DNA from 4 places in the Streptomyces sp. QH1-20 genome. Region 4 is predicted to be linked to each of the others. Evidence: riboswitches for the same ligand, from Rfam matches in the RefSeq annotation. Region 4 holds a riboswitch; each other region holds the start of a gene.
The links. A riboswitch is a leader RNA that binds a small molecule or an ion and turns the genes downstream of it on or off. The one in region 4 is predicted to bind cyclic di-AMP.

Region 1 (7,302 bases), 2.1 Mb from region 4:
CGGGGCGGTGATCGGCGGCGGCGTGTTCGGCCACAGATCGGCCACCGCCCAGTGCCCGCCGTCGGCGCCGTAGGCGAAGATCGGTCCGACCACCGGGAAGATCATGTAGATGGCCGGCCCGAGAAGGCCGATCACCAAAAAGGTGCGCACCAGATGGTGACCCGGGAAGCGACGCTCGGCCGCCACATGACGCAGCTGGTACAGCGCGACGATGACCGCGGCCACCGCGAGCTGGATGTAGACGTAGTCGAGGACGTGCTCACCGACCGTGCCGGTGGCCTCGACGATCCGGCCTGCCAGCCACGACGGATTGCCCAGCGCGTGATCGGCGGTCGCCACGTACTGGTCGAGCACCTGCGGGCGCGTCTTCGACGTGATGAGCAGCCAGGTATCGCCGGTCTTACGGCCGGCCACCAGCAGCAGACCCAGCCCGACGCCCTTCAGCAGCAGGACCCGCTCCCGGCCGGTGCGGCGTGTGACAGCGATGACGGCGCAGGCCAGAATCACCCACAACGCGCCGTTGCCGAACATCATCTTGGCGTCGACCGCCCACCGCACCAAAAAGAAGGCGATGTCGATACCGACCGCGACGCCGGCCGCGATGAACCGCTCCCGCCAGGTGAGCACCACCATCATCAACGCCATGCTGGCGTACAGCAGCGGCCCGGACTTGGGGGCGAGGATCACCTCTTTCGCCTGGTTGGTCATCGGGCCCGGCAGGCCGTAGCCCCGTGCGGCGATCTCCAGCGCGATGAGGAATCCGAGGCCCACCACAACCACCGTGGCCCACAGGATCACCCGTGGTTGACGCCACGCGACGGACGCGAGTCTGCGGTTTATTCGTGAGAAAAACCGTGATGCTATAGATATCAATTGTTTGGCCGATTTGTTAGACGTTAGCTAAATAAAGCGACCCTTCGCGCCGGATTCCATGATTTTCCGGTGAAGGACGGGCGATGACGGCAATCGTCGTGAGCTCGAACATGCTATCGGAGCAGTGTGGAGCGGCTCCGCCGGTCACCACCCCCCGACGGGCACCGCGTCGCGATCAAGGATTCGACCGGTGTGCGGGACGAGAACTCCGCAGACGTGAGACTCAGCCGGTGACCAAGGTGCGGTCGAGGAGGGGAAGCAGGCGGTCCCAGTGGCGCCGCAGTGCGGAGGGGTCGAACGCGTCGGTGTCGGACATGGTGAAACCGTGGATGGTGCCGGGGTAGATCTCGGTGGTGTAGCCGACTCCTGAGGCATCCAGCGCCTGGTTGAGCTCGCTGAGGGTCTCGGGCGTCATGTCGTTCTCGGCGAGACCGAGGTGGACCTCGGCGGCGAGCTCGGGGATGGCGCGGTGCGGGCTGTCGGGCGCGTCGGTGACCAGGAAGCCGGGGTGGAATCCGGCGACGGCGGCCACCCGGTCGGGGTGGGCCGTCGCGGTGCGCATCGCCAGGGCGGCGCCCAGGCAGTAGCCGATCGCGGCGACCGGCCCGTCGCCGACCTCGGGCTGGGCGGTGAGGAATCCGAGGTAGGCGTCGGCGTCGCGCAGGACACGCTCGGTGGTGTGCGCCTCGACCAAGGGCACCAGCTCGGCGAAGACCGCGGGCCGGACCGCTTCTCCGATGTGCGCGGGAAGTTCGATCACCGGCGCCGGGCCGTGCCGGTAGTAGAGGTTGGGGACGAGCACGTAGTAACCGTGCCCGGCCAGCTCGCGGGCCATCTCCTCCAGCACGGGCCGCACGCCGAAGGCGTCCGGGTACAGCAGCACCCCCGGGTGCCGCCCGTCCCGGTCGGGGAAAGCGGCGAAAGCGTCGGCTTGGCCGTCCGCGGTGGGAATCTGCAGAGACTTGGTGGGCATGGCGGATCATCCTTCCTTGCTCCGACGCCCGCGCACAAGGGTTGAGGTCAACGACAGGCCAGGGCCCGCCGGCCCCCGCCCGCCCTCACGCCCAGAGCGAAACCGCGTCCGATCCGTTGCCGCGCCGAGCCCCGCTGCGCCATGCTCACCACAACGATCTGTACGTCCTGTACATTTTTCACGGACGAGGAGTGCCACCATGCACCGACCCACGGCCCGCTATGTCCTGCCCGAGTTCACGGAGCGCACGAGCACCGGCGCCCGCACGACGGACCCGTACTCCAAGCTGCTGTCCGAGCGCATCGTCTTTCTGGGCACGCAGATCGACGACACCTGTGCCAGCGATGTGATCGCGCAGTTCATGTACCTCGAACACGCGGATCCCGAGCGGGACATCTCCCTCTACATCAATTCCCCCGGCGGCTCCTTCTCCGCCATGTGCGCCATCTACGACACGATGCGCTACATCGGCTGCGACGTGGAGACGATCTGCCTGGGCCAGGCCGCCTCGTCCGCCGCCGTGCTGCTCACCGCCGGCACCCCGGGCAAGCGACTGGCGCTGCCGAACGCGCGCGTCCTCATCCACCAGCCCTCCCTCGGCGAACCGGTCCAGGGTCAGCTCTCCGATCTGGAGATCCAGGCGGGGGAGATGTCGCGCAGGCGGGACACGCTGACGGGGATGCTCGTGCGGCACACGGGGCAGAGCGTGGAGCGGGTCGCCCGGGACATCGAGCGGGACACCGTCTTCGACGCCGAGACCGCGGTGGCGTACGGGCTGGTCGACCGGCTCACCTCGAGCCGCAAGGGCCCGGGCGCGCCGCTCGGCGCGAGGTGAGCGGCGATGTGGCCGCCCCAACTGCCACCCCTGCCCGCCCTGACCCGCGCCGAGGGCGAGTTGGTGGACCGGTATCTGGAAGTACTGGATCTCCTGGGCCGGATCAACCCGGCCCGCGCGCATGACACGTACGCCGGGCTACGGGCGGCGCAGGCTCTCGTGGTCGCGGCGACGGGGCTGCGCGACGCGTTGACGCTCATGCACGAGCGAGGCGAACGCGAGGTGCACATCGGAACACTCACACGGGCGATGCTGGTCCTGGACGGGGAGCGGCGGGCCGCACGGGTCACCATGCCGCCGAACACGCCGGGCTGATGAGCCCGGACGCGCGCCGGAACGACCGGCCGGGCGACACCTCAACGCGATCTCCCGCAGACAGCGGACCCTGCGTAGACATCGCGCAGTGATCGATCCGAGCCGCGCGCGTACGAGGCGATCGCGGAGATCAACTCGCCGCAGGTGAACGGCTCAACAGGGTTGAGCGGTGGGCGCCAAACCGTCCGGTGTCCACCCGAACATGCCAGAGGTGACCAGGCTCACATATCACCGGATCCTCTCGGAATCCGTGCCGCGGCTGCGCCAAGATCCAGGCGACGACAAGACCCCGCCACCGCGGCGGGGCGGTCCGGGCGGACGCCGAATCCTGCCGCCGCCCGGATGACTGGTCGACACGAGTGCATCGGCAGGAGTGGAGGACCCGAGTACGGCGGGACGACCGGCACCACTGGTCGTCCCTTGGGGTGAAGCCGCCTCGGCGGCCGGGCATCTTCGCCTGCCCGAACCCGACAGGTCATCCTTCATAGGCGGCAGACGAAGGGTTGCGTATGGCCGCGCACAAACGACCAACGAAGTTCTCCAGGGCCAAGGCCGCCTCGGCCCTCACCCTCGCAGCCGTCGGCGCCTCGGTGCTGGTGCCCGGCGGTTCGCCCGACGCCGAGGCCGCGAACGTCTCCACCCTCGCCCTGCGGATAGCGGAATCGAAGCAGGGCGCTCCCTACCAGTGGGGCGCGACAGGACCGTACAGCTTCGACTGCTCGGGGCTGACGCAGTACTCGTACAAGCGGGTCGGTAAAAAGCTGCCCCGCACCGCCGCCGCCCAGTACAACCGCGTCCGCCATGTCCCCGGCTCCGCCCGCCAACGCGGGGACCTGGTGTTCTTCCACTCCGCCGGCGGCGTCTATCACGTGGGCATCTACGTCGGGAACGGCAGGATCCTGCACGCTCCCAAGACCGGCGCGGTCGTCCGCCACGAGCGGATCTGGACCAGAAGCGTCAGCTACGGCCGCGTGAACTGAAAGCGCCGGCGGTGGCGTGCCACGAAGGCCGCCCCCGCCACCGTCCTCGCCTCCCTGTGCGCCGACGCGGCAACGGGTGTGTTCCCACCCGCCGCCGGCGGACACGACTGTGGTGCCGCGGCCCCTCGTTCGCGACGCGGGGCCGCCGGCCCCGACCGGGCACACGGTCGCCTTCACCGGCAGCGATCCGGAACGGGTAAGGGCGCGCCTGCCCGCCGGTGACCTGCCCGAGCCGCTCGACCCGCCTTGTCCGCGAACACCGTGCGATCACGGTGGCCGCCCCTGGGCCGGGTGGTGGACCCCTCGGCCTCCTCACGGCCACGGGGCCCACCGCCCGGCCCACAGCCGCGCGGGGTGATCAGGGCACGGGCACGGTCCAGGGCAGACAGATCCAGACCGTCTTGCCGCCGTCGGCGGTCGGGGTGACCGACAGTCTGCCGCCGCGCTCGGCGGTCAGACAGCGGATGATGACCATGCCGCGGCCGTTGTCCTGCTGGACGGCGGCGGGCAGCCTTCTCGGATAGCGGGGGTGACTGTCCGTGACGCCGATGCGCAGCTGCTCCTCCCGGTCGAGCCGGACGTCCACGGTGAAGGTGGGCGACTGGCCGCGGGTGTGCTGCACGGCGTTGGTGGCGAGTTCGGAGACGATCAGCCGAACCGTGTCGGCGTCCTCGGTGCCGTCCGCCAGCCCCCATTCCGCCAGTACACGCGCGACATAGCGGCGCGCGTCGGACACCGAGGCGGGGGCGCTCGGCAGGGTTACGGTTGCTTCCTGGTGATCCGCCATGGCGCTGTCCCTTTCCTACCGAGGCCGGACTCCGACGCGTGAGCCAAGGAACTGACGCGGTGACGCCGGGAGCGATCTCGGACGGCTCTTCGTCACAGAGTGCCACCGTCGGCGTCCGAGAGTGAGCGATCCACCGGAAAATGCATATATCTGTCGCTCGAAGCGGTGAACTCTGCCGGGAGCGACCACATTTGGGTGGCGCACTCGTCTATTGACACTGACGTATGGATGTGGACGTGTTCACCTTGGTCGAAAGGGAATACCCATGCGCTACGGACCCGCGGTGCGTCGCCGCAAGCTCGGCGCGGAGCTGCGCCGCCAGCGTGAACTGGCCGAGCTGACCAGCCGGGAGGCGGCCTGCGCGGTGGGCTGGCACCAGTCGAAGGTGAGCCGGATCGAGACGGGCTGCAGTGGCGTGAAGCCCTCGGACGTCGCCCTGTTGCTGGATGCCTACCAGGTGACCGACCCGGAACTGCGCGCACTGCTGGGGGCGCTGTGCGGCGCGGGGTCGGCGGATCCGGGTGAGGGCGCGGGGGCCCGGCGGGGCTGGTGGTACGCCTACCGCGACCGACTGCCGCCCGCCTACCTCGACTTCATCAGCCTGGAGTCCGAGGCCTCCCACCTGCGCACCCTGGAGACCACGGTGGTGCCGGGGCTGTTGCAGACGCCGGAGTACGCGCGCGCGGTGACCCGCGCGGCGCTGAACGACCCACCTCCGGAGCAGGTCGAGGAGTTGGTGCGGGTGCGGATGGCCCGTCAGTCGGTACTGCGGGGCGAGCGTCCGCTGGAGTTGTGCGCGGTGCTGGACGAGGCGGTACTGCGTCATGAGGTCGGCGGGCGCGAGGTGATGGCGGGGCAGTTACGGCACCTGGTGACCACGGGACACATGAAGCATGTGCGACTGCATGTGCTCCCGTTCTCCGCAGGCAGTCATATCGGCATCACAGGCCCTTTCGTTATTTTCTCATTTCCGCGCATTGCAGATCTGGATGTGGTGGTTCTCGACCACTTGACGAGTAGCCTCTATCTGGAGCGGAAAGAAGACCTCCGGGCGTACGGTTCCGCTTTCGCCACCCTGCGCACCCGCGCCCTCTCGCACGAGAACTCGTTGGACTACATCGCCGGGCTCCATGACGGCGCGTGAGGAGGCACCATGCCCGCAATGCCTCGCTATGTCCCTTCCCTCTCTGCTCTGCGTGCCGCGACATGGCGGCGCAGCAGCTACAGCACCGGAATGAACAACTGCGTCGAGACGGCCCCGCTCGGTCCGGACCTGCTGGCCGTACGGGACTCCAAGCGCACGGCCGGCCCCGTCCTGTCGTTCTCGCCCGCCGCGTGGTCCTCGTTCGTGGGAGACCTCCGCGGCGGTGGCCTCGGCCGCCGCCGCGGGGCCGAAGTGTCCGATGGGGCCACTGCCACCAGGAGTTGAGCGTCAGGCGGTCGGCGCGGTCCGCAGGACCGTGTCGGCCGCCTCCTCGATCTGCCGGTCCGTGAGGTCCGCGCGCGCCGTCAGCCGCAGCCGCGAGATGCCGTCGGGCACGGACGGGGGACGGAAGCAGCCGACCGCGAGCCCGGCGGTACGGCAGTCGGCCGCCCATCGCACGGCGGCCTCCGGGGAGGGGGCCCGGACGGACACCACCGCCGCGTCGGGCCGTACCGCCGTCAGCCCCGCCGCCGTCACCCTGCGGTGCAGCTCGGTGGCGACGTGGCGCACCCGGGCCGCGCGCCCCGGTTCGCGGCGCAGCACCTCGAGGCTCGCGAGCGCGCCGCCCACCGCCGCCGGGGCGAGCCCGGTGTCGAAGATGAACGTCCGCGCGTGGCTGACGAGGTGCCGGATGACGCGGGCGGGGCCGAGCACCGCGCCCCCCTGGCTGCCCAGCGACTTCGACAGGGTGACCGTGGCGACGACGTCCGCGTCCCCCGCCAGACCCGCCGCGTGCACCGCGCCCCGGCCGCCTTCGCCGAGGACGCCGAGTCCGTGCGCGTCGTCCACCAGCAGCGCCGCGCCGTGCTCCCGGCACGCCTCGGCGAGCGCGGCCAGCGGTGCGGCGTCGCCGTCCACGGAGAAGACGGAGTCGGTGACGGCGAGGGCCCGGCCCTCGTGCGCCCCCAGCGTCTTGCGGACCGCTTCCGCGTCGGCGTGCGGGACGACGGCGGTCTCGGCGCGGGCGAGCCGGCAGCCGTCGATGAGCGAGGCGTGATTGCCGGCGTCGGAGACGACGAGGGGGACCGAAGGGGACACACCGGATGAAATCGGCGGGCCGCACAGGGCGGTGACCGCGGCGAGGTTCGCTGCGTACCCCGAGGAGAAGACGAGCGCCGCCTCGAATCCGCAGAACTCGGCGAGGCTCTCCTCCAGCCGGGCGTGCAGGGCGGTGGTGCCGGTGACCAGCCGGGAGCCGGTGGCCCCCGCGCCCCAGCGGCGAGCCGCGTCGGCGGCGGCCTCGGTGACCTCGGGGTGACGGGTGAGGCCCAGGTAGTCGTTCCCGGCCAGATCGAGGAGCGGCGAGTCGGCCGACCGCGGCCGTAGGGTCCGTAC
Region 2 (7,302 bases), 500 kb from region 4:
TCCACGGTGGTGCCGTGAAGACCTCGGCGTACGCCTCGACCAGCGCATCAGCCAATCTCAGGACATTAGGCCCGTACCAGATCACCTGTGCGCTCCTCGGGTCGAAGCCTCCCTCAAGTATTGAATCTACGCGGGGATAGCCTCTTGGGACCGAGCTTTTCCTTAGCCAGGAGGTGCCTTATGGGTCGGATTCCGACGTCTGTTGTAGCCGCGAGCGGGCTTGTGGGTGGTTATGGCGTTGCCCGCTGGACCAAGCAGCGGCCGCTCGGCGGTGTGGCGCTGGCCGCCGCCGGGGCCGTGGCCGCGCGGCAGTGGGCGCGGTCGGCCGGGGCGGGGAAGGCCGCCGCGCTGAGCGGGCTGTACGTCGCCGCGTTCGCCGGGTCCCATCCACTCGCCAAGAAGGTCGGCGCCTGGCCGTCCGTCTTCGCCGTCGCCGGTGGGGTCGCCCTCGCCTCCTGGGCCGTCGAGCGCAAGGCCTGACCAGCGACCCACGGTTACGGGCCGGCTACCCCGGCCCGTAACCGTCCCCCCTTACGCCGACGCCTCCGTCAGACGCTTCAGCTCCGCCTCCGTCAGCGTCACGTCCGCCACCGCCAGCAGCGCCGGCAGCTGCTCCACCGTGCGCGCGCTCGCCAGCGGGGACGCGACCGTCGGCTGGGCGTTCAGCCAAGCCAGGGCCACCGTGGCGACCTCGGCGTCATGAGCCGCGGCCACCTCGTCCAGGGCCGCGAGGACGCGGCGGCCGCGCTCGGACTCCAGGTGCTTGCCGGCGCCCTCCGCCCGTGCGCTGTCCACGGTCCGGCCCGGACGGTACTTGCCGGTGAGGAAGCCCGAGGCCAAGGCGAAGTACGGGACGGCCGCCAGGCCGTGGCGGGCGGCGACGTCGGCCAGGTCGCCCTCGTACGTGTCGCGCGAGACCAGGTTGTAGTGGGGCTGGATCGCGGCGTACTTCGCGAGCCCGGATTCGTCGGAGAAGGCGAGGGCCTCGGCCAGCCGGTCCGCGGTGATGTTCGAGGCGGCGATCTCGCGGACCTTGCCCTCCTTCACCAGGGAGTCGAGGACCGTGATGAACTCCTCCACCGGCACCGACGGGTCGTCGAAGTGCGTGTAGTAGAGGTCGATGTAGTCCGTGCGCAGTCGCCGCAGCGATTCCTCGACGCCCGACTTGATGGCGTTCGCCGACAGCCCGCGCTTCTCGGGTTGGCCGCCGCCGACCTTGGTGGCGAGGACGATGTCGGCGCGGTTGCCGCGGGAGGCGAACCAATTGCCGATGACGGTCTCGGATTCGCCGCCCTCGTTGCCCGGGGCCCACACGGAGTAGATGTCCGCGGTGTCGATGAAATTGCCGCCCGCCGCGGCGTACGCGTCGAGGACGGCGAAGGACTCCGCCTCGTCGGCCGTCCACCCGAAGACATTGCCGCCGAGGGCGAGCGGGTGGACGGAAAGGTTGCCGATCTTCTTGTGAATGTCAGCCATGGGGACACACAACGCCCGGGCAGAAGCTCGTATTCCGTCCGGTTCCGATTCCGGAGCCGGTGCGCGCCCTCGCCGATTCTTTCAAGCCTCGGCCGTCACCGCCCCCGCCTCCGGGGTCGGCGGGTCCGGCGTCGACGGCTTCTTCGCCGTCGACAGCGGCTCCGCGATGTCCTCCAGCGAGCGGCCCTCCGCCGGGACGGCCAGGAACGCCGCCACCAGCCCGGCCAGGCACATCAGCGCCGCGCCGATCTGGAAGGCCAGGACCGTGTCGCCGACGACTCCGCTCCCGGTCAGCGAGGCGAAGAGCAGCGGGCCGCTGATGCCGCCGGCCGCCGTGCCCAGGGCGTAGAAGAAGGCGATCGCCATGGCCCGGGTCTCCATCGGGAAGACCTCCGACACCGTGAGGTAGGCGCTGCTCGCGCCCGCCGAGGCGAAGAAGAGGACGACGGCCCAGCAGGCGGTGAGGGTATTGGCGCTCAGATGTCCGCCGTCGAAGAGCGCGGCCGTGCCGAAGAGGAGCACGCCGGACAGCAAATAGGTCGACGAGATCATGATGCGGCGGCCGACGGTGTCGAAAAGCCTGCCGAGGAACAGCGGGCCGAGGAAGTTGCCGACCGCTATCACCGCGAAGAAGTAGCCGGTGCGGGACGTGGACACGTCGTAGAAGGTGGTGAGAATGGCCCCGAAGCCGAAGGTGATCGCGTTGTAGAGAAACGCCTGGCCGATGAAGAGCGCGAGGCCGAGAACCGCCCGTCGCCGGTACTGGGAGAAGACCGTGCGGGCGATCGTGCCGAAGCCGATGCTCTTGCGCTGGTGGATCGTGATCTGCCGCGTGGGTGGCGGCAGGACCTCGCCCTTCTCCATCTCGATGCGTTGCTCGATGGAGGCCACCAGCACTTCTGCCTCTTCGCCGCGGCCATGGATGAAGAGCCAGCGTGGACTTTCCGGCACATGGCGCCGTACGAGCAGGATGGCCAGGCCCAGAACGACGCCGAAGCCGAAGGTGATCCGCCAGCCGAGGTCGGCCGGGAAGATGTTCGTGTCCAGCATCAGGATCGACAGCAGCGAGCCGCCGATCGCGCCGAGCCAGAAGCTGCCGTTGATGATCAGATCCACCCGGCCGCGGTAGGTGGCGGGGATCAGCTCGTCGATGGCGGAGTTGATGGCCGCGTACTCACCGCCGATACCGAAGCCCGTCAGGAAGCGGAAGAGGAAGAACCACCACGTGGAGAAGGAGAACGCCGTCATCGCGGTCGCCGCCAGATAGACGGCGAGCGTGATCATGAAAAGCTTTTTACGGCCGAAGAGATCGGTCAGCCGCCCGAAGAAGAGCGCTCCGACGCAGGCACCAGCCACGTACAGCGCCGCCGCCAGGCCCGTGACCTGCCCCGAGGTGATGGACAGGCCGCTGTCCTTCTCGGACAGACGGCCGGCGATATTGCCGACGACCGTGACCTCCAGCCCGTCCAGGATCCAGACGGTGCCGAGGCCGATCACCACCGTCCAGTGCCACCGGGACCAGGGCAGCCGGTCGAGGCGGGCAGGCACTGAGGTGGTGATCGTCGCATTCGTCACACACCCCGAGTTCCCACCTGAACCTGAAGCATTCGTGGCAAAGGTGTGGTTATCGGGACCGATTATCGGCGTCGTGCGGGACAGGCAGTGGGCGTAGGGCTTCTACGTTCGTACGAGCCTTTCCCCGCCCATGCCCCTTACGAAACGCTCCGCGCCCCTTGCGGCTGCAGGGCCCCTTACGGCTGCAGGCCCCGGCCGCGCAGCCACGACAGCGGGTCGACCGGCGAGCCGCCGCCCGGCCGGGTCTCCAGGTGCAGGTGGGGGCCCGTGACGTTGCCGGTCGCGCCGACCCGGCCGATCACGTCGCCCGCCGAGACCTGGCCGGAGGTGACCACCATCGAGGAGAGGTGGCAGTACCAGATCTGGGTGCCGTCGTTCAGCGTCAGCACGACGCGGTAGCCGTACGCGCCCGCCCACCCCGCGCTGGTGATCGTTCCGCCGTCGACCGCCTTGACCGGGGTGCCGGTCGGGGCGGCGAAGTCCGCGCCGGTGTGGTTCGCGGACCACATGTCGCCGGCCTGGCCGAAGCCCGCGGTCAGCGTGTACGAGCCGACGGGGAGGGAGTAAGAGCCCGAGCTGTGGCCGCTGCCACCGCCCGAGGACTCCGACCCGCCGCCCCCGGGTTCGCTCGAAGATTCGTCAGAAGATTCGTTCGAAGACTTCTCTGCGGCCTTCTCGGCCGCCTTTTCCGCTTCCGCCTTCTTCTTCTCGGCCGCCGCCTCGGCTTCCGCCTTCTCCTTCTCGGCCGCGGCCTGCTCCGCCTTCTCGGCCGCCGCCTTCCGGTGGGCCTCGGCGGCCTTCTTCGCCTCGGCCTCGCGGGCCTCCTCGTCGCCGAGGTTCTGCTGGTGCTCGGCCTGCTGGAGGATGCGGGCGCGTAGCGCCTCGCCGGCGTCGGACGTGCCGCGGGCCGCCTCCTCGGCGGACAGTCCCGCCTGGGTCAGCGGCTGATCGGCACCGGGTGCCTGCGCCGCGGCGGGGCCGGAAGCGGCGTCCTTCTTCTTGTCGTCGTCATCCGCCAGCAGCGCGCCGAAGCCGGGGATGCTCTGGGCCACGTCGGGCACGGATATCGGCGCCGCCGGGCGGTCCTGGGCGGTCGCCATGCCGCCCGCGCCGACCGCCGCGATCACGCCGACGCCGAGGACCGCGCCACTGCGGGCCATCGTGCCGCCGCGCTGCTTGACGACGCGGTGTCTGCCACGGACCGGGGCGACGGACTCCGCGGTGGGGTTCCACACCTCCCCGGGCTCCGCGGCCGGCTCTGCGGCGGCCATGGGGTTCACGGTGGGCTCGACGGCGACGGCGGGCTCGGCCGCGGGCGTCAGAGGAGTCATGTACGCGGGCACGATCGAAGGCTCCGGCGCGTAGGACCCGTACGGCTCGGACGGCTCCGGCTGCTCGTACGACCCGTACGGCCCGTACGACCCGTAGGAACCATCGCCGGGGGCAGGCTTGTTGGACGCCACGAGGGCGACTCCTTTCCTTCCTTCTCGCCTACCGGGTTAGCTGACGGGTTCGGAACAGGAAGGTCTCCTACGGGCCGGAGTACGGCCCGATTCACCCCAAGTTTGGTGGTTCCCCGGTTCCCGGTTGTCGCTGGTGGTGCAGATGGTGCTGTGCCCGCGGGATTCGGCGAAGGCGCACGGTGCCGCCTCTTGCGGCGGCTGTGACGACCGCGCTGCGTTATCGAACGTTAATAGACATGGCTGGCGGATTCCAAGCCGAACGCCCGAACCCACCGGCTTTCGGGGCCTACTTCACAGGACACGCGGGTTTCCCCGGAGGCGAGTTACTGCGCGCTACCGGAACACCACGGAGTTGATCCCTCGTCAGGCCATATCGACGGCCCGCGCCGATTCAAGATCAATTACGGTCGTCGGAGGAACCGGCGGGAGAACCGGCAGCAGATCCGTGCGGGGAAGTGTGCGTCCGCGTGGACGTCACGGTCGCGGTGAGAGTGCCGCGCGCGACGGCCACGGGATGGTGGAAGCCGTCACCGCGCCGGATCGCCAGAAGGGCCATGTCGTCAGCCGTGTGCCCGCCCGAGTGGTGGGCCACGTCCGCGGCGAGGACGTCGAGGAGCGCGTCCGGGCTCCGGAACTGCCTGCCGCGCAACCGGTCCTGCGGGACGTAGAAGACGCCGTCCGCGTCCCGGGCCTCCGTCACCCCGTCGGTGAACAGCAGCAGCGTCGAACCCGCCGGGAACTCCCGCTCCTCCGCCCGGTCCGGCCACCCACCCAGGTCCCCCATGCCGAGCGGCAGCGCGGGCACCTCCGGGTACGTCTCGGCCACCCGCCCGTCCGCGTGCAGCAGCAGCGGGGGCGGGTGGCCGCGGTTCACCAGGCGCAGTGTGTTCGCCCCGGGCGGCACCTCCGCAAGTACCGCGGTGGTGAAGCCCTCGGACTGGTCCAGGTTGGCGCGCCGTCTGCCCTCCCGCCACAACGCGTGCTCCAGCCGGGCCGCGAGCGCCTCGAGCGTGCGCTCCTGCTCGGCGGCCTCCCGGAAGGCGCCGATCACCACCGCGACGGCCTCCACCGCGCCCAGTCCCTTGCCGCGCACGTCGCCGACGATCACGCGCACGCCGTGCGGGGTGTCCTGGACGGCGTAGAGGTCGCCGCCGATCCGGGCGTCGGCCTGGGCCGCCACATAGCGCGCGGCGACGCGCAGCCCGGCGATGCGGGCGGGCGGCGTCGGCAGGACCGCGCGCTGGGCGGCCTCGGCGATGCCGCGCGCGGAGGCGAGCTGCTGGTCGCCGTGGCGCACGATGCGGTTGAGACCGAGGGCGAGGAGGGAGACGGCCGTGACCGTGACGACCTCGGTCGCGGACTCGGCGGTGTCGTGGACGCGGTGGTACACCGCGAGGGTGATGGCCGCGCCCACGGCCGCCAGGGCGGTCGTCACGGTGGCGCGCAGGGACAGCAGGGCCGCCGCGACGAGGGGGGCGGAGCAGAAGAAGGGGGCGTAGGTGAAGCGGGGAGGGGTGAAGTAGTCGAAGGCGGCGCCGCCGACGATCAGGAGGGCCGGGAGCCATCTCGCTGCGCGGCGGGCAACTGTCCAGTGGGACTCCCCGCCGTTCCGCTGCGGCGGGTTCCACGGGGGGTTCGATGCCGGGCCTCGGGCCGGATCGCGGGCCGGGCCGCAGGCCGCCTCACGTGCCGGGTCGCGCGTCGAAGCCGACCCGGGCTCGCCTCGCTTCCCCACCGTGTTCTCTCCTGACGACCGGCCGTCCCGCGCGTATCCCCTCAGCCTCGCGCGTGCCGGAAGGGCAGGCGAGCGGGGATCCGCCGTCGGAGTGGGGCGGGGCCCGGATTCCGGGGGCCGCGGGCGCGTCCACAAACGCCGGACGGGCTGGATGTGGCTGAGCTCAGCCACATCCAGCCCGTCCGGCGTCAAAGACCGTCAGGTCACTCCGTACGCGTCACGCCGCGGACGGGCGACGGCCGCCGCCGCCCGTGCCGCCACCACCGCCGCCGCTGCGACGGCCACGGCCGACCGCGTTGCCCGGGCGGGTGCCGGAGCGGCGGGAGCCCTCCGTGCCGTTGCCGAAGCCACGGAACGGACGGCTGCCGCTGTTGCCCGAGCCGCCCGCGTTGGAGCCGGAGGCGTCCGTGCGGGTGCGGCCGCGGCCACCGCGGCTGCCGCGCGAGCTCGACGACTTGCCGGTGCTCTGCGGCTGGGCCGGGGCCGGGGGCGTGATGACGACCGGGACACCGCTGGGCTCGCGGGCGCCGGTGATGCGGGCGAGCTCCGGGTCGGTCGGGTACGTCTTGATGACGTTCGGCGTGATCTGGGCCGTGGTCATCATCCGGGACATCTCACGGCGCTGCTCGGGCAGCACGAACGTGACGACCGTGCCGGACTCGCCGGCGCGCGCGGTGCGGCCACCGCGGTGCAGGTAGTCCTTGTGGTCGGTCGGCGGGTCGATGTTCACGACGAGGTCGAGGCCGTCGATGTGGATGCCGCGCGCGGCGACGTTCGTCGCGACCAGGGCGGTGACCTGGTCGGTGCGGAACTGGTCCAGCGTGCGGTTGCGCTGCGGCTGGCTCTTGCCACCGTGCAGCGCGGCGGCCCGGACGCCCTCGGACAGCAGCTTCTTCACCAGGCGGTCGGCGCCGCGCTTGGTGTCCACGAACATGATCACGCGCCCGGCGCGGGCGGCGACCCGGGTGACGGAGTCCTTCTTGTCCTGGTCCGTCACGTGGAACAGGTGGTGGTCCATCGTGGAGACCGCGCCGACGGAGGCGTCGACGGAGT
Region 3 (7,302 bases), 2.5 Mb from region 4:
CGGAACAGGCGGCCGCGCTGGTGCTCGGACTGCCCGCCGGGGCGTGGGTCGACCGGATGCGCCGCCGCAACGTCATGATCGCTGCGGACGCGGTGCGCGTCGTGCTGTTCACCGCCGTCCCCCTCGCGTATCTGCTGGACCTGCACTCCATGGCCCTGCTCTACACCGTGGCGCTGCTGCTGGGCTGCGCCCGGCTCTTCGGCGATGTCGCGGACCAGAGCTATCTGCCCACGCTGGTCGGGGAATCCGAGCTGATCAACGGGAACTCCAAGCTGCAGACGGTCCGTTCCGCCGCCGAACTCGGCGGGCCCGGCATCGCCGGATTCCTGGTCCAGGCCTTCGGGGCGGCCGGGACGATAGCCAGCCAGGCCGTCACCTCGCTCGCCTCCGTGATCCTCCTCGGGCGGATCGGCGCCCGCGAGGAGAAGCCCACCACGGCCCGCGAGGGCGGGCTGCTCACGGACATCCGCGAGGGCCTGTCCTACGTCCTGCGCCACCGGGTCCTGCGGCTCATCGCCCTCAACACCGCGGCGACCAATCTCTTCCTCAGCGCGACCATCACTCTCGAGGTCCTGTTCCTGACCCGGACCGTCGGGCTGCCGCCCGCGGCGATCGGGTGGGTGCTCGCCACGTCGACGATCGGTGCGATGCTCGGCGCGGTCGTCGTCGGCCGGCTCTCCAAGACCATCGGCGCCGCCCGCCTCACGTGGCTGTCCCTGCTCGCCACCGCGCCCTTCGGACTGCTGCTGCCGCTCGCGGAGAAGGACTGGCGGATCGCTCTGTTCGTCCTGGGCGCGGTGGTGCAGTCGGCGGGCATCACCCTCTACAACATCTGCCAGGTGACCTACCGCCAGACGGAGTGCCCGCCGCACCTGCTCGGCCGGATGACGGCCACCATGCGCTTCCTGGTCCAGGGCGTCCTGCCGCTGAGCGGTCTGCTGGCCGGCGTCCTCGGTGAACTCATCGGCGTCCGGGAGACGCTGTGGATCTTCGCGGCCGGACTGGTGCTCGCCCCGCTGGTGCTGCTGTGCTCACCGCTGCGCAAGATGCGTGACTTCGAGCCGACTTCGCTGTCTTCGGAGCCTGTGGAAGCGGCATAAGAGCGCACGATCGAGCAATAGTGCGATCATTTCGGGTCAGGTCTGCGTGGCTTGCCCCGGATGCGGGCCCGGATTGCGGAAATATGTTCGCATGATTCGTTCCTTGCGTTGCCCGGCACTCTCCGCGGCCCTGCTGCTGCCTCTCGTTCTCACCATCGGTGGTGCGGCCCAGGCCCAGGCCGGGGACCGGCCCGGGCGGCCCGCGAGCCCCGCGGCCGCCCCGACGGCGGCCCCCGTCGACCGGGCGGAACTCGAAGCCCGGGCCCGGGCCATCGAGACCGCGATCGAGCTGATCCACGTCACGAGCGTCCCGGGCTTCGAGCCGGCCGCCCAGTCCGTCGGCGTCATCGGCGACGACGGCTTCTCCCTCGCCTACGCCAAGGGCGGCGCGGTGCTGTGGCTGACCGTCGACCGAGGCACGCTGACCGAGGCGAACTGCGCGGAGGGCTCCGTCTTCGGTACGGGCGGCGGAGAGGTGACCTGCGAGCGGGAGGGCCGCACGTGGTACCGCTCCACGGCGGGCTCTCATGAGTACGCCCTGGCCCGGGACGGTTACGTGGTCCGGCTCAGTGCGGCCCGCGACGCGGTGAGCCGCGACGTCCTGCGCGGCGCCGCCGAGGCCGCCCACCCGGCGAACGACCAGGAACTGGACGCGGTGCTCCCGCCGCTGCGCGAGCGGGGCGGCGTGCAGCCGGACGAGCGGGGCGACATCTTCCCGGGCCGCGAGGTGCCCGACAGCCGCCCGCCCGCCGGTGCGGGCGGCTGAGGCGCCCGGCACGGCAGTGGCCCGGACCCGTCGGTCTCCGACGGGTCCGGGCCATCCGTATGTCCGCCCCGGGAAGCCGCGCTACCGCTGCGGCGTGAACCTCACGGGCAGGGTGAGCAGCCCGCGCAGCGCCATGCTGGGACGCCAGGTGAGAGCGGCGGGGTCGATGTCGAAGGCGAGGTCCGGGCAGCGCTCCAGCAGGGCCTTGAGGGCGATGGCCGCCTCCATCCGGGCGAGCGGGGCACCGATGCAGTGGTGGATACCGTGGCCGAAGGCCAGGTGCCCACGGGACTCGCGGCGGATGTCGAAGCGGTCGGGCTCGGGGAAGTGCCGGGGATCGCGGGCCGCCGCGGCGAGCACGACGATCACCGGTTCCCTGGCGGGGATGGTGGTGCCGCCGATCTCCACCGGCTCGGCGGTGTAGCGGAAGGCGCACCGCTCCACCGGGCAGTCGTAGCGGAGCATCTCCTCGATCGCGCCGTCGAGCAGGGACCAGTCGGCGCGCAGCGCCGCCAGCTGGTCGGGGTGGCGCAGCAGCTCGTGGACGCCGCTGGAGATGAGGTTGACGGTGGTCTCGTGGCCGGCGACGAGCAGAACGAAGGCCATGCCCAGCAGTTCGTCGGACGAGAGCCGGTCGCCGTCGTCGTCCGTGGCGGTGGTCAGGGCGCTGAGGAGATCGTCGCCGGGGTCCTGCCGCTTGGCCTCGATGAGCGACACGAAGTACGCGGTCATCGCCTGGGCGGCGGCACCGGCGGCCTCCGGGCTGCTGGGGAGGACGACCTCGTTGGACCACTCGCGGAAGGCGGCGCGGTCACCGACGGGCACCCCGAGCAGTTCGCAGATGACCGTCAGCGGCAGCGGCAGCGCGAAGGAGTCCACGAGGTCGGCGCGGCCGAGCGGCAGCATCGCGTCCAGGAGTTCGCCGGTCCACCGCGCGATGCGGGGGCGCAGCTCCTCGATGCGGCGCGGGGTGAATTCCTTGGCGACGAACTTGCGCAGACGCGTGTGGTGCGGCGGGTCGACCTGGAGCATGTTCAGCCCGATCGCGTAGCCGCCGTCGTCCTCCCAGTCCGGCGAGTAGCGGATGTCGTTGCGCAGCCGGGGGTCCGTCAGGGCGGCCCGGGCCTCGTCGTTGCCGACGATCAGCCAGGACTCGCGTCCGTCGGGGGTCCGCACCCGATGGACGGGACCCCGCTCCCGCAGGCTCGCGTAGAGCGGATACGGGTCCTTGGTGAAGTCCGTGCCGGCGGGTGTGAGGTCCTCGAGGGTTGGCGTGGACACAGGCGTTCCCTTCGTCGTCCGGGGCATGACCGGAGATCAAGCGGGGGCTGTTCCCCACTTAATGGGTCGACCGTAGCATCAAGTGGGGAGCTGTCCACGCTTCGGGGGTGAGTGAAGGATCCGTGGTCGCCACAGTCGAACGCGAGGGCCCCGGCCGCTCACCACCCGTCAGTCCGCCCTGGCCGCGGATAATGCGGAGGCTGTCATTCAGTCATCGGGCGGGGCGGCCCCACGGAACCGGCGGGCGTGCGCGTGGGACCGCCCTCCCGGTGCCCGGCGGGTATCGGCCGCGACCGCCGGTAACTCCCTTGATATCCAGCCGCTTTCAGGCGTCGATCGACGCCGATTTCCGCTGTACGGGGGCTGTTGACAGGGGTTCGGGCGGGGTGAAATCAGCCCCCGGTTCCTTGGGGCGACGCGAAGTGAACAAGTTCACAGAAGGCCGTTTGGGCTCTGATTTTCAGCTGTTGATGATGCAGGATCTCTGCTCGAACACAAGAACCCGTCACAGAGGCGGGCGACCCGGGCGGACGCCGAGTCCTGCCGCCGTCCGGGTGCAGATACAGATCAAGGATCGGCAGGAGCGGGAGACCCAAGCACGACGAACCACGATGGCAGTGGTTCTTGGGGTGAAGCCACGTATGTGGCCGGGCAACTTTGTCAGCCCGAACCCGACAGGTCACCTTTCGTAGGCGGATGACGAAGGGCTTTGGCATGTCTGCGTTCCCTGGCATACCTGCACTGCTTTCCCGGGCCGGAACCGCATCGGTTCTGACCGCAGCCACCGTCACCGCGTCGATGCTGATCCCGACACTGGCAACCGACGCACAGGCGGCGACTCCGGGAACGAAGGCGCTGCAGATCGCGGCCTCGAAGAAGGGGTCGCCGTATCAGTACGGCGCCACCGGTCCGAACCGTTTCGACTGCTCGGGCCTGACGCTGTACGCCTTCAAGAAGGCGGGCAAGGCACTGCCGCGCACCGCGGCTTCGCAGTACAACAAGACCAGGCATCTTTCGGCCGGCTCGCGTCAGCCGGGCGACCTGGTGTTCTTCCACTCGGGCAGCAACGTCTACCACGTGGGGATCTACGCCGGGAAGAATCAGATCTGGCACTCTCCGAAGCCGGGCAAGTCCGTGCGGCTGGAGAAGATCTGGACGAACAGTGTCTGGTACGGCCGCGTCAAGTAGCCCTTGAGGCTGTTCAAAAGCCCGCCCGGACGCTCTTGTGGGGGCACAGTCCGGGCGGGCTGACGGCTGCGGAGGCACCGCTGCGCGCAGCACGCTACCAGCCGAATCCGAAACACCCGGGTGCCGTCACCCCATTGGTCGCCCCGGAAGTGCGCCACGCGTGCGTGCGCAATTACCTGCCCGCTCTCCCGGGCGGGTCGGTGGCCGTTTGCCGCCTGCCTTTCGATGGCGCCGCTCATGATCCGGCTGGCTCAAATGAGTGAATGTCCGGAACTTCTTAAATCGACCGGAGTTACTCAGGTCGCTTCCTTGTGAGGGGCGCTAATCGATCGAAAGGCATGGACGTGCTCAAGAAGGTACTCGCCACGACCGCGATGACGGTTTCCGCGGTCGGCGCCATCACCGCTCCCGCGATGGCGATCGGCAACGACAACGGTGACGTCGCCAATGGCAACGCCGCGAAGACCGGTTACGGCAACACCAAGACCGGCGGCGAGCAAAGCCCGCAGATGAGCCTGATCCAGGGCACGCTCAACAAGCCGTGCCTGGGTATCGGCAAGATCGGTGTCCAGTCCCTCATCGCGCTGCTCAACATCGGTATCCAGGACATCCCGATCCTCACCTCGCAGCAGCAGCAGCAGTGCACCGACAACTCCACGATCAGCGACGGGGACGACCAGCTGTCGCACATCCTGGACGAGATCCCGATCCTGTCGGGCAACGGTTCCGGGAACAGCGCGCACGACGGGCACTGACGGCCCAGAGCCTTTGGTGTTCATCCCCCTGCTCCGGGTACGCGGGATCCGGAGCAGGGGGATTCCCGTGTGCCGAGGCAATTGATCACCTTGTCCAACGGGCGGATTATCGCGGGTACTCCGGGCGACGTCGCGGATCGGCCCGGAAGGGGATCACTCCGGATTCACCTTTTGTTGATGTACTGTCAACTCTGCGCTTTTATGGTCCGGGAGACCAGGCCTCGCCGCCGGTCGGTGACGAGGCACCCCCCAACTCCCCTGGAGTGACCGTGGAACGTCGCACCTTCCTGCGCGCGGCCGTCGTCGGCACCTCGGCCGCCGCGCTCGGCGGCTCACTGTGGAGCGCCGCCTACGCGAGCCCGGCCCAGCCGGGCGCCGGCCCCTACGGACCGCTCGGCGCCGCCGACGGCAACGGCCTCCGGCTGCCGAAGGGCTTCACCGCCCGGGTCGTCGCCCGGTCCGGACAGCGGGTCCCCGGCACCTCCTACACCTGGCACAACGCCCCGGACGGCGGGGCCTGTTACGCCGACGGCGCGGGCTGGATCTACGTCTCCAACTCGGAGATCAACCCCTCCGGAGGGGCGAGCGCGCTGCGCTTCGATGCCGCCGGGTCCGTCGTCGCGGCGTACCGCGTGCTCTCCGGCACCCGCCAGAACTGCGCGGGCGGCAGGACGCCGTGGAACACCTGGCTGTCCTGCGAGGAGGTCGACCGCGGCTACGTCTACGAGACCGACCCGTGGGGCGTGAAGGCGGCGGTGCGGCGGGAGGCCATGGGCCGCTTCAAGCACGAAGCGGCCGCCGCCGACCCGGTCCGCAAGGCGGTCTATCTGACCGAGGACGTCACCGACGGCTGTTTCTACCGCTTCACCCCCACCACCTGGGGCGACCTCTCGGCCGGGAAGCTCGAGGTGCTCACCATGGGCTCGGGGACCTCGGGACCCGTCACCTGGGGGGCCGTCCCCGACCCGTCCGGCGCCCGCACGGCCACCCGCAACCAGGTCGCCGGGGCCAAGCGCTTCAACGGTGGCGAAGGCTGCTACTACGCCGACGACACCTGCTGGTTCACCACCAAGGGCGACAACCGTGTCTGGCAGTACAACGCGGCGGCCGGAACCATCGAACTCGCCTACGACGACTCGCTGGTGAGCGGCAGCGCACCGCTCACCGGCGTGGACAACGTCACCGGCACGTCCTCCGGCGACCTCTTCGTCGCCGAGGACGGCGGCAGCATGGACATCTGCCTCATCACCCCGGACGACATCGTCACCCCCTTCCTGCGGATCGACGGCCAGCCCGGCTCCGAGATCACCGGGCCGGCCTTCTCGCCGGACGGCAGACGCCTGTACTTCTCCAGCCAGCGGGGAACCACGGGAAGCTCCTCGGGCGGCATCACCTACGAGGTGACGGGCCCGTTCCGCGCGTAGCCCGCCGGGTGCCCCGCGGTCTCATCCCGTACCGCCGGGCGCGTCGTCCCAGCCGGGGACCGACAGCAGCGCACCGGAGGTGAACTGCGCCAGCAGCGCCGCGGCTTCCGCGTCACAGGCGGCCGGAGGCGGCACCGGCTGCGCCCACACCAGCGTGGAGTAGGCCGTGGGCTGCTGGATCCGGGGCTCGCCCGACCAGCGCCGGGCGGTGAAGACGAAACCGAAGCGCCCCCGGTGGTCCGGGCTGTGCTGATGGACGAGGTGACAGAACTCCATGTCCCCGGGGGAGACGATGACCCCCACCGCGTCGTCGGCGGTGCGCAACGCGGTGGCGAGCACGCTCTCCTCGGAGGTGAGCCCACCGCCGGGCGGCGCGAGCCGGCCGCCCGTGGCCGTACCGGCGGCGCGGCGCAACAACAGGACGCGCCCGTCGTCGCGGTGCAGCAGGACCGTCACGAGACCCGACGGACACGAGTGGTCGACGGCGCTCATGCCCGCCGCCCCTCGACGGCGCGGCACGGCCTCGCAGCCGGTCGTGGCGGCCTCTCGTGTTCGATTGGCGGATGGGCCGCGACGGGGGTCGTACGGCGGGCTTTCCGATACTGCACTGCGCCTCCTCGTTGACGCCGGATCGGACGAGTGATCGGAAAACGACGCCCGATGGGGGCGGTAACGGCCCCCGAAGAGCGTTCTCTCGCGCTGAATTTCGAGCGGGCGTCAAGCGCCCCGCAGCCGTCGGTCCGGGTGCCCGCCGGGCGGTGTGCGATTCACTCCGCCGTGGTGACTCA
Region 4 (7,302 bases):
CGCCCGCGATCGTCGGCGTGATCGTCACGATCCTCCTGATCGTCGCCGTCTTCTGGGGACGCCGGAAACGTGACGCGGAACCGCCGCCCCCGTCCGCGCCCCAGCGGCGCATGGGCGCGTGGAGCACGCCGGAGGAGCAGCGTGAAGGCGCGAAGTCGCCCGACCACGGCCCGGGCCACGCCGACGAGGAGGGCACGGTCGGCTATGTCACCGAGCACCACGAATCGAACGAAGTGCCCGTGCAGGACCAGGAACACCGGATGCTGCCGCACGAGCTGAACCCCGCCAGCCACGAGGAAGAGCTGTCGGAGGAGCGCAAGAAGTGGCACGAGGGCGGCAGCGGTGGCTTCGGCAGCGGCGGCGGTGGTCACACGTAGGCCGACTGCGCCGCCTGCGGCGGCGGGCGCCCTGCGGGCGCGTCCTCAAGCGCCGGACGGGCTGCTGTGCCGCGCAGCGGAGGTGCACAGGCCACGGCCCGCAGGGCCCCGGGGTAGCGTCGGGGGGTGCACGAGAACAAGGACACACCCCCCGCGCCGCCCCTGTTCACCTGGGAATTCGCCGCCGACCCGTACCCCGCGTACGCCTGGTTGCGCGAACACGCGCCCGTGCACCGCACCGCTCTGCCCAGCGGCGTCGAGGCGTGGCTGGTCACCCGCTACGCCGACGCCCGCCAGGCCCTCGCCGACCAGCGGTTGTCGAAGAATCCGGCGCACCATTCGGAGTCCGCGCACGGCAAGGGCAAGGTCGGCATTCCGGGCGAGCGCAGCGCGAACCTGATGACGCATCTGCTCAACATCGACCCGCCGGACCACACCCGGCTGCGTCGGCTGGTGTCGAAGGCCTTCACCCCGCGCCGCGTCGCCGAGTTCGCCCCGCGCGTGCAGGAGCTCACCGACCAGCTCATCGACGCCTTCATCGACAAGGGCGAGGCGGATCTGATCCACGAGTTCGCCTTCCCGCTGCCCATCTACGCGATCTGCGACCTGCTCGGCGTGCCACGCGAGGACCAGGACGACTTCCGGGACTGGGCGGGCATGATGATCCGCCACGGCGGCGGGCCGCGCGGCGGCGTCGCCCGGTCGGTGAAGAAGATGCGCGGCTATCTCGCCGAGCTGATCCACCGCAAGCGGGAGGAACTGGGCGAAGGAGGGGACGACGACCTCATCTCCGGCCTCATCCGCGCCAGCGACCACGGCGAGCACCTCACGGAGAACGAGGCCGCCGCGATGGCCTTCATCCTGCTGTTCGCCGGCTTCGAGACCACCGTGAACCTCATCGGCAACGGCGTCTACGCCCTGCTGCGCAACCCCGGCGAGCGCGAGCGCCTGCAACGCGCCCTGGCCGAGGGCGACGAGAGCCTGCTCGCCACCGGCGTGGAGGAACTGCTGCGGTACGACGGGCCGGTGGAGCTCGCGACCTGGCGGTTCGCGACCGAGCCGATCACCCTGGGCGGGCAGCGCATCGCCGCCGGCGACCCCGTGCTCGTCGTGCTCGCGGCGGCCGACCGCGACCCCGAGCGGTTCGCCGAGCCGGACACCCTCGACCTGTCCCGGCGTGACAATCAGCACCTCGGCTACGGGCACGGCATCCACTACTGCCTGGGCGCGCCGCTCGCCCGGCTGGAGGGGCAGGCCGCCCTCGCGACCCTGCTGCGCCGCCTGCCGGACCTGCGACTCGCGGCCGACCCGGAGGAGTTGAGGTGGCGCGGCGGGCTGATTATGCGTGGTCTACGCACGCTTCCGGTGGAATTCACTGCGCGTATCAGATGACCATACGTCAACTCACGTGACCTTCGCGTGACCTCCGCTACACCGGCTTGTGACTCCCGTGGTCCGTCGCTATGTTCGACCACCATCAACTGAGCCGCCAACGAGAGGCCAACGCATGCGCTCCGGCAACGGTAGACACCGCAGACCCCGTCAGGTACCGGCGATCGTGGTCGCGGCGGGGGTGACGGGCGCGTCCCTCGCCATGCCGCTGCTCGCCGCCACCGGCGCGAACGCCGCCGAGGCCGAGACGTGGGACAAGGTCGCCCGGTGCGAGAGCGGAGGTGTCTGGAGCTCCAACTCCGGCAACGGCTTCTTCGGCGGACTGCAGATGACGCAGGAGATGTGGCAGCAGAACGGCGGCACGGACTACGCACCGCGCCCCGACCTCGCCAGCCGCTCGCAGCAGATCGCCGTGGCCGAGCGGATCCTCGCCGGCCGGGGCCCGGACGCCTGGCCGAGCTGCGCGGTGTCCTCGGGGCTCGCGAAGGGCGGCAAGGCGCCGGAGGTCAACCCGGGCAGTACGCACACCCCCGAGCCGGAGGCGCCCGCCAAGCCCGCGCCGACGCGCGACACCCCTTCGACGCCGTCGACCCCCTCTCCCGACTCCTCCGAGAAGCCCGACTCCTCCGGGAAGCCCTCTCCCTCCGAGAAGCCGTCCTCGCCCTCCTCCTCGCCGTCTCCGTCCTCTCCCGACTCCTCTTCCTCGCCGTCCGCTCCCACGGGGACCGACGAGCCGTCCGGCAAGCCCACCGAGCCGGTGCCCGGCGAGTCCACTCAGCCCACGGACGGTTCGTCGGAGGGCGGCAAGCACCGCAAGCCCTCCACGGACGACCCCACCGAGATCCCCTCGACCACGCCCGGCGCCCCCTCGGGCACGCCCGGCACGGACACGGGCTCCTCCGGCACGCCGACGCCCGACGGCACGGACGGCACGGGCACGGACAAGGACCACGCCGGGACGCCGCGTTCGGACGACGGCCGCGCCTCGCGGGACGGGGGCGCACGCACGGACCAACCGGGCGCCGGCGACTACACGGTGCGCCCTGGTGACAATCTGTCAGCCATTGCGGAGCAGCACTCCGTCGAGGGCGGCTGGTCCTCCCTCTACCAGGACAACAAGAAGGTGGTAGGGGACGATCCGGACCTGATCCAGCCTGGTCAGAAGCTTGAGGTCAAGAAAAAAGCCGGTAAATAGAGCAGACTTCGCGGGGAATGTCCGTTCCAGTCGAAAGTGAGACATGGGTCTCGTTGACTTCTGGTCGGACGGCAGTCATCCGGAGTTTGTTCATGGTCTCTCACCTGCGGAAACAAGGTGTTCCCGCGGGTAACAAGAGGCAACTGTGGCTGGAATCAGGGGTTTGAACCCGTACGCCAGCTGTGTCTAACGTCGTCACCGCTCGCCACCGCGAGCACCACGGTCGCCACGCCGAATCCTGCCGGCGGCCGGAGGGGTCGTCGCGAAAGCGCCGTAGGCAGGAGCGGGGGAACCAAGGTAGGCGCCGGAACGGTCCAGCCGATCACATGATCGACAGGGGCGGGACGGCTTGGGGTGAAGCCGAGTGTGCACCGCACACCAGGCCGGGCAACTCACAGCCCGAACCCGACAGCTCACCTCGTAGGCGTCGGTGAGGAAACCGACTCATGTCCAAGGGCAAGCACCGTCGTCCGTCCAAGGCCGTTCGTATCGTCACGCTCGCCGGCGTCGCCGGTGTCGCCGTCGCCGCGCCCCTGATGGCCGCGACCTCCGCCAGCGCCGCCTCCGTCGACACCTGGGACGCCGTCGCGCAGTGCGAGTCCGGTGGCAACTGGTCCATCAACACCGGCAACGGCTACTACGGCGGTCTGCAGTTCTCGCAGTCCTCCTGGAACGCCGCCGGCGGCCAGGCCTACGCCGACCGCGCCGACCACGCCACCAAGGGCCAGCAGATCGCCGTCGCCGAGAAGCTGCTCGCCATGCAGGGCCCGGGTGCCTGGGGCTGCGCGGTGCCCGGTCTGAGCGCCGGTGGCGCCAAGGCCGACGTCGACACCTCCGGCTCCTCCTCCTCCTCCTCCTCCTCGCGCGGCACCTCCACCAAGTCGCACGCGGACCGCAGCGAGCGTCAGGCCCCGAAGCAGCAGGCCGCCCCGAAGGCCGCCGCCCCGCAGCTCCAGTCCGAGGACGAGGACGACGCTCCGGCCCCGGCCCCGAAGGCCACCCCGAAGTCCTTCAAGAAGGGCGACGGCGAGTACGAGGTCAAGGCCGGCGACACCCTCGCCAAGATCGCCGAGGCCAAGAAGGTCAAGGGCGGCTGGCAGAAGCTGCACGAGCTCAACAAGGACGTCGTCGAGAACGCCGACCTGATCTTCGTGGGCCAGCAGCTGCACCTCAGCTGATCCGGCGGGCCGGCCTCCGCCGTGCCACCGGTGTTCACAGCGGACCGCCCCGCTCCGACGCGCCTTCCCCCCGGGGCGCGCCGGAGCGGGGCTCCGCCGTTTTTGGACCCGGGCGTTGCCCCGTGTCCGGATTCTCCGCTCGGCGAACACATCGGCTGTTCGTCCGATGATCTCGGCATTTGTGCGGTTTTTCGGCTCGCCAGGTGGTCCACCGGCGGGGGGAACCCCCGGAGCCCGTTAGGCTCGGGGGCAGAACTTCAGACACACACGAAGGAGACGCACGTGCCGTCTATCGACGTCGTCGTAGCTCGCGAGATCCTCGACTCGCGAGGCAACCCCACGGTCGAGGTCGAGGTCGGCCTCGACGACGGCTCCACGGGCCGTGCGGCCGTGCCGTCCGGCGCCTCCACCGGCGCCTTCGAGGCCATCGAGCTCCGTGACGGTGACAAGAACCGCTACCTCGGCAAGGGTGTCGAGAAGGCCGTCCTCGCCGTCATCGAGCAGATCGGCCCGGAGCTCGTCGGCTACGACGCCACCGAGCAGCGCCTGATCGACCAGGCCATGTTCGACCTGGACGCCACCGACAACAAGGGCTCGCTCGGCGCCAACGCCATCCTCGGCGTCTCCCTCGCCGTCGCGCACGCCGCCTCCGAGGCGTCCGACCTGCCGCTCTTCCGCTACCTCGGCGGCCCGAACGCGCACCTGCTGCCCGTTCCGATGATGAACATCCTCAACGGTGGGTCGCACGCCGACTCCAACGTGGACATCCAGGAGTTCATGATCGCGCCGATCGGCGCGGAGTCCTTCTCCGAGGCGCTGCGCTGGGGCACCGAGGTCTACCACACCCTCAAGGCCGTCCTGAAGCGCAAGGGCCTGTCCACCGGCCTCGGCGACGAGGGCGGCTTCGCCCCGAACCTCGGCTCCAACCGCGAAGCCCTCGACCTCATCCTCGAGGCCATCAAGGAGGCCGGTTACACCCCCGGCCAGGACGTCGCGCTCGCGCTCGACGTCGCCGCGTCCGAGTTCTTCAAGGACGGCTCGTACGAGTTCGAGGGCAAGTCCCGCTCGGCCGCCGAGATGACGGACTACTACGCGGAGCTCGTCGCCGCGTACCCGCTGGTCTCCATCGAGGACCCGCTGTTCGAGGACGACTGGGACGGTTGGAAGACCCTCACCGAGCGTCTCGGCGACAAGGTCCAGATCGTCGGTGACGACCTGTTCGTCACCAACCCCGAGCGCCTCGGCCGCGGCATCGAGGAGGGCGCCGCCAACGCCCTGCTGGTCAAGGTCAACCAGATCGGTTCGCTGACCGAGACCCTCGACGCCGTCGAGCTCGCCCAGCGCAACGGCTTCAAGTGCATGATGTCCCACCGCTCCGGCGAGACCGAGGACGTCACCATCGCCGACCTGGCCGTCGCCACCAACTGCGGCCAGATCAAGACCGGCGCCCCGGCCCGCTCCGAGCGCGTCGCCAAGTACAACCAGCTGCTGCGCATCGAGGAGATCCTCGACGACGCCGCGGTCTACGCCGGCCGCAGCGCCTTCCCGCGCTTCAAGGGCTGACACCCGGCTGACACCCGGCCGGCTCCCCCCGGCACCAGGGCTCCGAACGGGCGCTGAACGCTCCCGGCCGAAAACCCTCCCGGGACAGACGGCAGCCTCACTACGTCCTCGGCCACGGTCCCGTACCGTGGCCGAGGACGTACGTTCGTTCAGAGACCACGGGGAGGCGACGTGGCGGCGGAACGGTTGCCCACCGCGACCAGGCTCAAGGCGCTCGGCACGGTGCTCGTACAGGGCCCGTCGGCCCGGGGCGGCCGGGTCTACCGCGCGCGGCCGCCCCGCCGCAGCCGGCTCACCGGCCGCGCAGCCCTCCTCGCGCTCGTCGTCTGCTCCCTGGTCGTCGCGCTGGCCTACCCCATGCGCCAGTGGGTCACCCAGCGCTCGGACATCGCCGACCAGCGGCGCCAGTCCGAGCGCGCCCGCGAACAGGTCAAACGGCTGCAGGAGCAGAAGGCGCGGCTGGAGGACCCGGCGTACGTCGAGGCGCAGGCGCGCGAGCACCTGCACTACGTACGCCCCGGCGAGACCGGCTACAGCGTGGTGGACGGCAGCGGGCCCGCCAAGCGCCGCACGGACCAGGGCGCGGCCAACCGCCCCTGGTACAGCAACCTCTGGGACGGCGTGGACGCCACGGACTCCCCGTAAGGCCCTTTTCGGGCCTGCCCCCGACCATTCGAGAACACCGAGTACGAGCGAGTACGAGCGACACATGGACACCCCTCCTCCGAAGACCGAGCCCACCGAGCCGACCGACGCGGACATCGCGGCGTTCAAGGAGCAGCTGGGCCGCCCGCCGCGCGGTCTGCGCGCCATCGCCCACCGCTGCCCCTGCGGCACCCCCGACGTCGTCGAGACCCAGCCGCGTCTGGAGGACGGCACGCCGTTCCCGACGCTGTACTACCTGACCTGCCCGCGCGCCGCCTCCGCGATCGGCACGCTGGAGGCGGACGGCGTCATGAAGGACATGACCGCCCGACTGCAGTCCGACCCGGAGCTGGCCGACGCCTACCGCGCCGCCCACGAGGACTACATCACCCGCCGCGACGCCATCGAGGTGCTGGAGGGCTTCCCGAGCGCCGGCGGCATGCCGGACCGGGTCAAGTGCCTGCACGTGCTCGTCGGCCACTCACTCGCCGCGGGCCCCGGGGTGAACCCGCTGGGCGACGAGGCCATCGCGATGCTCCCCGAGTGGTGGGCCAAGGGCCCCTGCGTCAGCCCGTGCGGCACCGACGGGACGTGCGACGCCGACGCGAAGGCGTGAGCCCCGCCCGGCAGCAGACCCCCGGGCGCGCCGCCCGGGCGGCCGATCCAACCCTTCAGGAGTGCGCATGACTCGCGTCGCGGCCATCGACTGCGGCACCAACTCCATCCGGCTCCTCGTCGCGGACGCCGACCCTGCCACCGGCGAACTCAAGGAGCTCGACCGGCGGATGACCATCGTCCGCCTCGGCCAGGGCGTCGACCGCACGGGCCGGCTCGCGCCGGAGGCGCTGGAGCGCACCTTCGCCGCCTGCCGGGAGTACGCCGAGGTCATCAAGGAGCACGGCGCGAGCCGGCTGCGCTTCGTGGCGACCTCCGCCTCCCGGGACGCGGAGAA

Region 1: it holds a riboswitch for cyclic di-AMP, as region 4 does, so the genes downstream of both, AB8O64_RS05535 (C40 family peptidase) here and AB8O64_RS14870 (transglycosylase family protein) in region 4, are expected to answer to the same signal.
Region 2: it holds a riboswitch for cyclic di-AMP, as region 4 does, so the genes downstream of both, AB8O64_RS17055 (M23 family metallopeptidase) here and AB8O64_RS14870 (transglycosylase family protein) in region 4, are expected to answer to the same signal.
Region 3: it holds a riboswitch for cyclic di-AMP, as region 4 does, so the genes downstream of both, AB8O64_RS03855 (C40 family peptidase) here and AB8O64_RS14870 (transglycosylase family protein) in region 4, are expected to answer to the same signal.

Annotation. Positions count from the first base shown of each region.
Region 1 covers NZ_CP166299.1:1,229,100-1,236,401, forward strand. Annotated here, with positions in the region: gene AB8O64_RS05515 (phosphatase PAP2 family protein) at 1-798, opposite strand, end outside; gene AB8O64_RS05520 (dienelactone hydrolase family protein) at 1,097-1,846, opposite strand; gene AB8O64_RS05525 (ATP-dependent Clp protease proteolytic subunit) at 2,046-2,681, shown strand; gene AB8O64_RS05530 (hypothetical protein) at 2,688-2,996, shown strand; cyclic di-AMP (ydaO/yuaA leader) riboswitch at 3,306-3,502, shown strand; gene AB8O64_RS05535 (C40 family peptidase) at 3,506-3,976, shown strand; gene AB8O64_RS05540 (ATP-binding protein) at 4,335-4,763, opposite strand; gene AB8O64_RS05545 (helix-turn-helix domain-containing protein) at 5,029-5,907, shown strand; gene AB8O64_RS05550 (DUF397 domain-containing protein) at 5,917-6,192, shown strand; gene AB8O64_RS05555 (8-amino-7-oxononanoate synthase) at 6,196-7,302, opposite strand, start outside.
Region 2 covers NZ_CP166299.1:3,812,204-3,819,505, forward strand. Annotated here, with positions in the region: gene AB8O64_RS17035 (acetyl-CoA sensor PanZ family protein) at 1-55, opposite strand, end outside; gene AB8O64_RS17040 (hypothetical protein) at 181-480, shown strand; gene AB8O64_RS17045 (aldo/keto reductase) at 532-1,476, opposite strand; gene AB8O64_RS17050 (MFS transporter) at 1,558-3,051, opposite strand; gene AB8O64_RS17055 (M23 family metallopeptidase) at 3,228-4,514, opposite strand; cyclic di-AMP (ydaO/yuaA leader) riboswitch at 4,525-4,693, opposite strand; gene AB8O64_RS17060 (PP2C family protein-serine/threonine phosphatase) at 4,912-6,063, opposite strand; gene AB8O64_RS17065 (DEAD/DEAH box helicase) at 6,467-7,302, opposite strand, start outside.
Region 3 covers NZ_CP166299.1:814,211-821,512, reverse strand. Annotated here, with positions in the region: gene AB8O64_RS03870 (MFS transporter) at 1-1,100, shown strand, start outside; gene AB8O64_RS03865 (hypothetical protein) at 1,192-1,866, shown strand; gene AB8O64_RS03860 (cytochrome P450) at 1,948-3,147, opposite strand; cyclic di-AMP (ydaO/yuaA leader) riboswitch at 3,682-3,858, shown strand; gene AB8O64_RS03855 (C40 family peptidase) at 3,862-4,335, shown strand; gene AB8O64_RS03850 (rodlin) at 4,680-5,090, shown strand; gene AB8O64_RS03845 (alkaline phosphatase PhoX) at 5,360-6,514, shown strand; gene AB8O64_RS03840 (NUDIX domain-containing protein) at 6,536-7,006, opposite strand.
Region 4 covers NZ_CP166299.1:3,313,835-3,321,136, reverse strand. Annotated here, with positions in the region: gene AB8O64_RS14885 (DUF6479 family protein) at 1-377, shown strand, start outside; gene AB8O64_RS14880 (cytochrome P450) at 504-1,769, shown strand; gene AB8O64_RS14875 (transglycosylase family protein) at 1,885-2,964, shown strand; cyclic di-AMP (ydaO/yuaA leader) riboswitch at 3,224-3,406, shown strand; gene AB8O64_RS14870 (transglycosylase family protein) at 3,411-4,142, shown strand; gene eno (phosphopyruvate hydratase) at 4,425-5,705, shown strand; gene AB8O64_RS14860 (septum formation initiator family protein) at 5,877-6,350, shown strand; gene AB8O64_RS14855 (DUF501 domain-containing protein) at 6,415-6,966, shown strand; gene AB8O64_RS14850 (exopolyphosphatase) at 7,034-7,302, shown strand, end outside.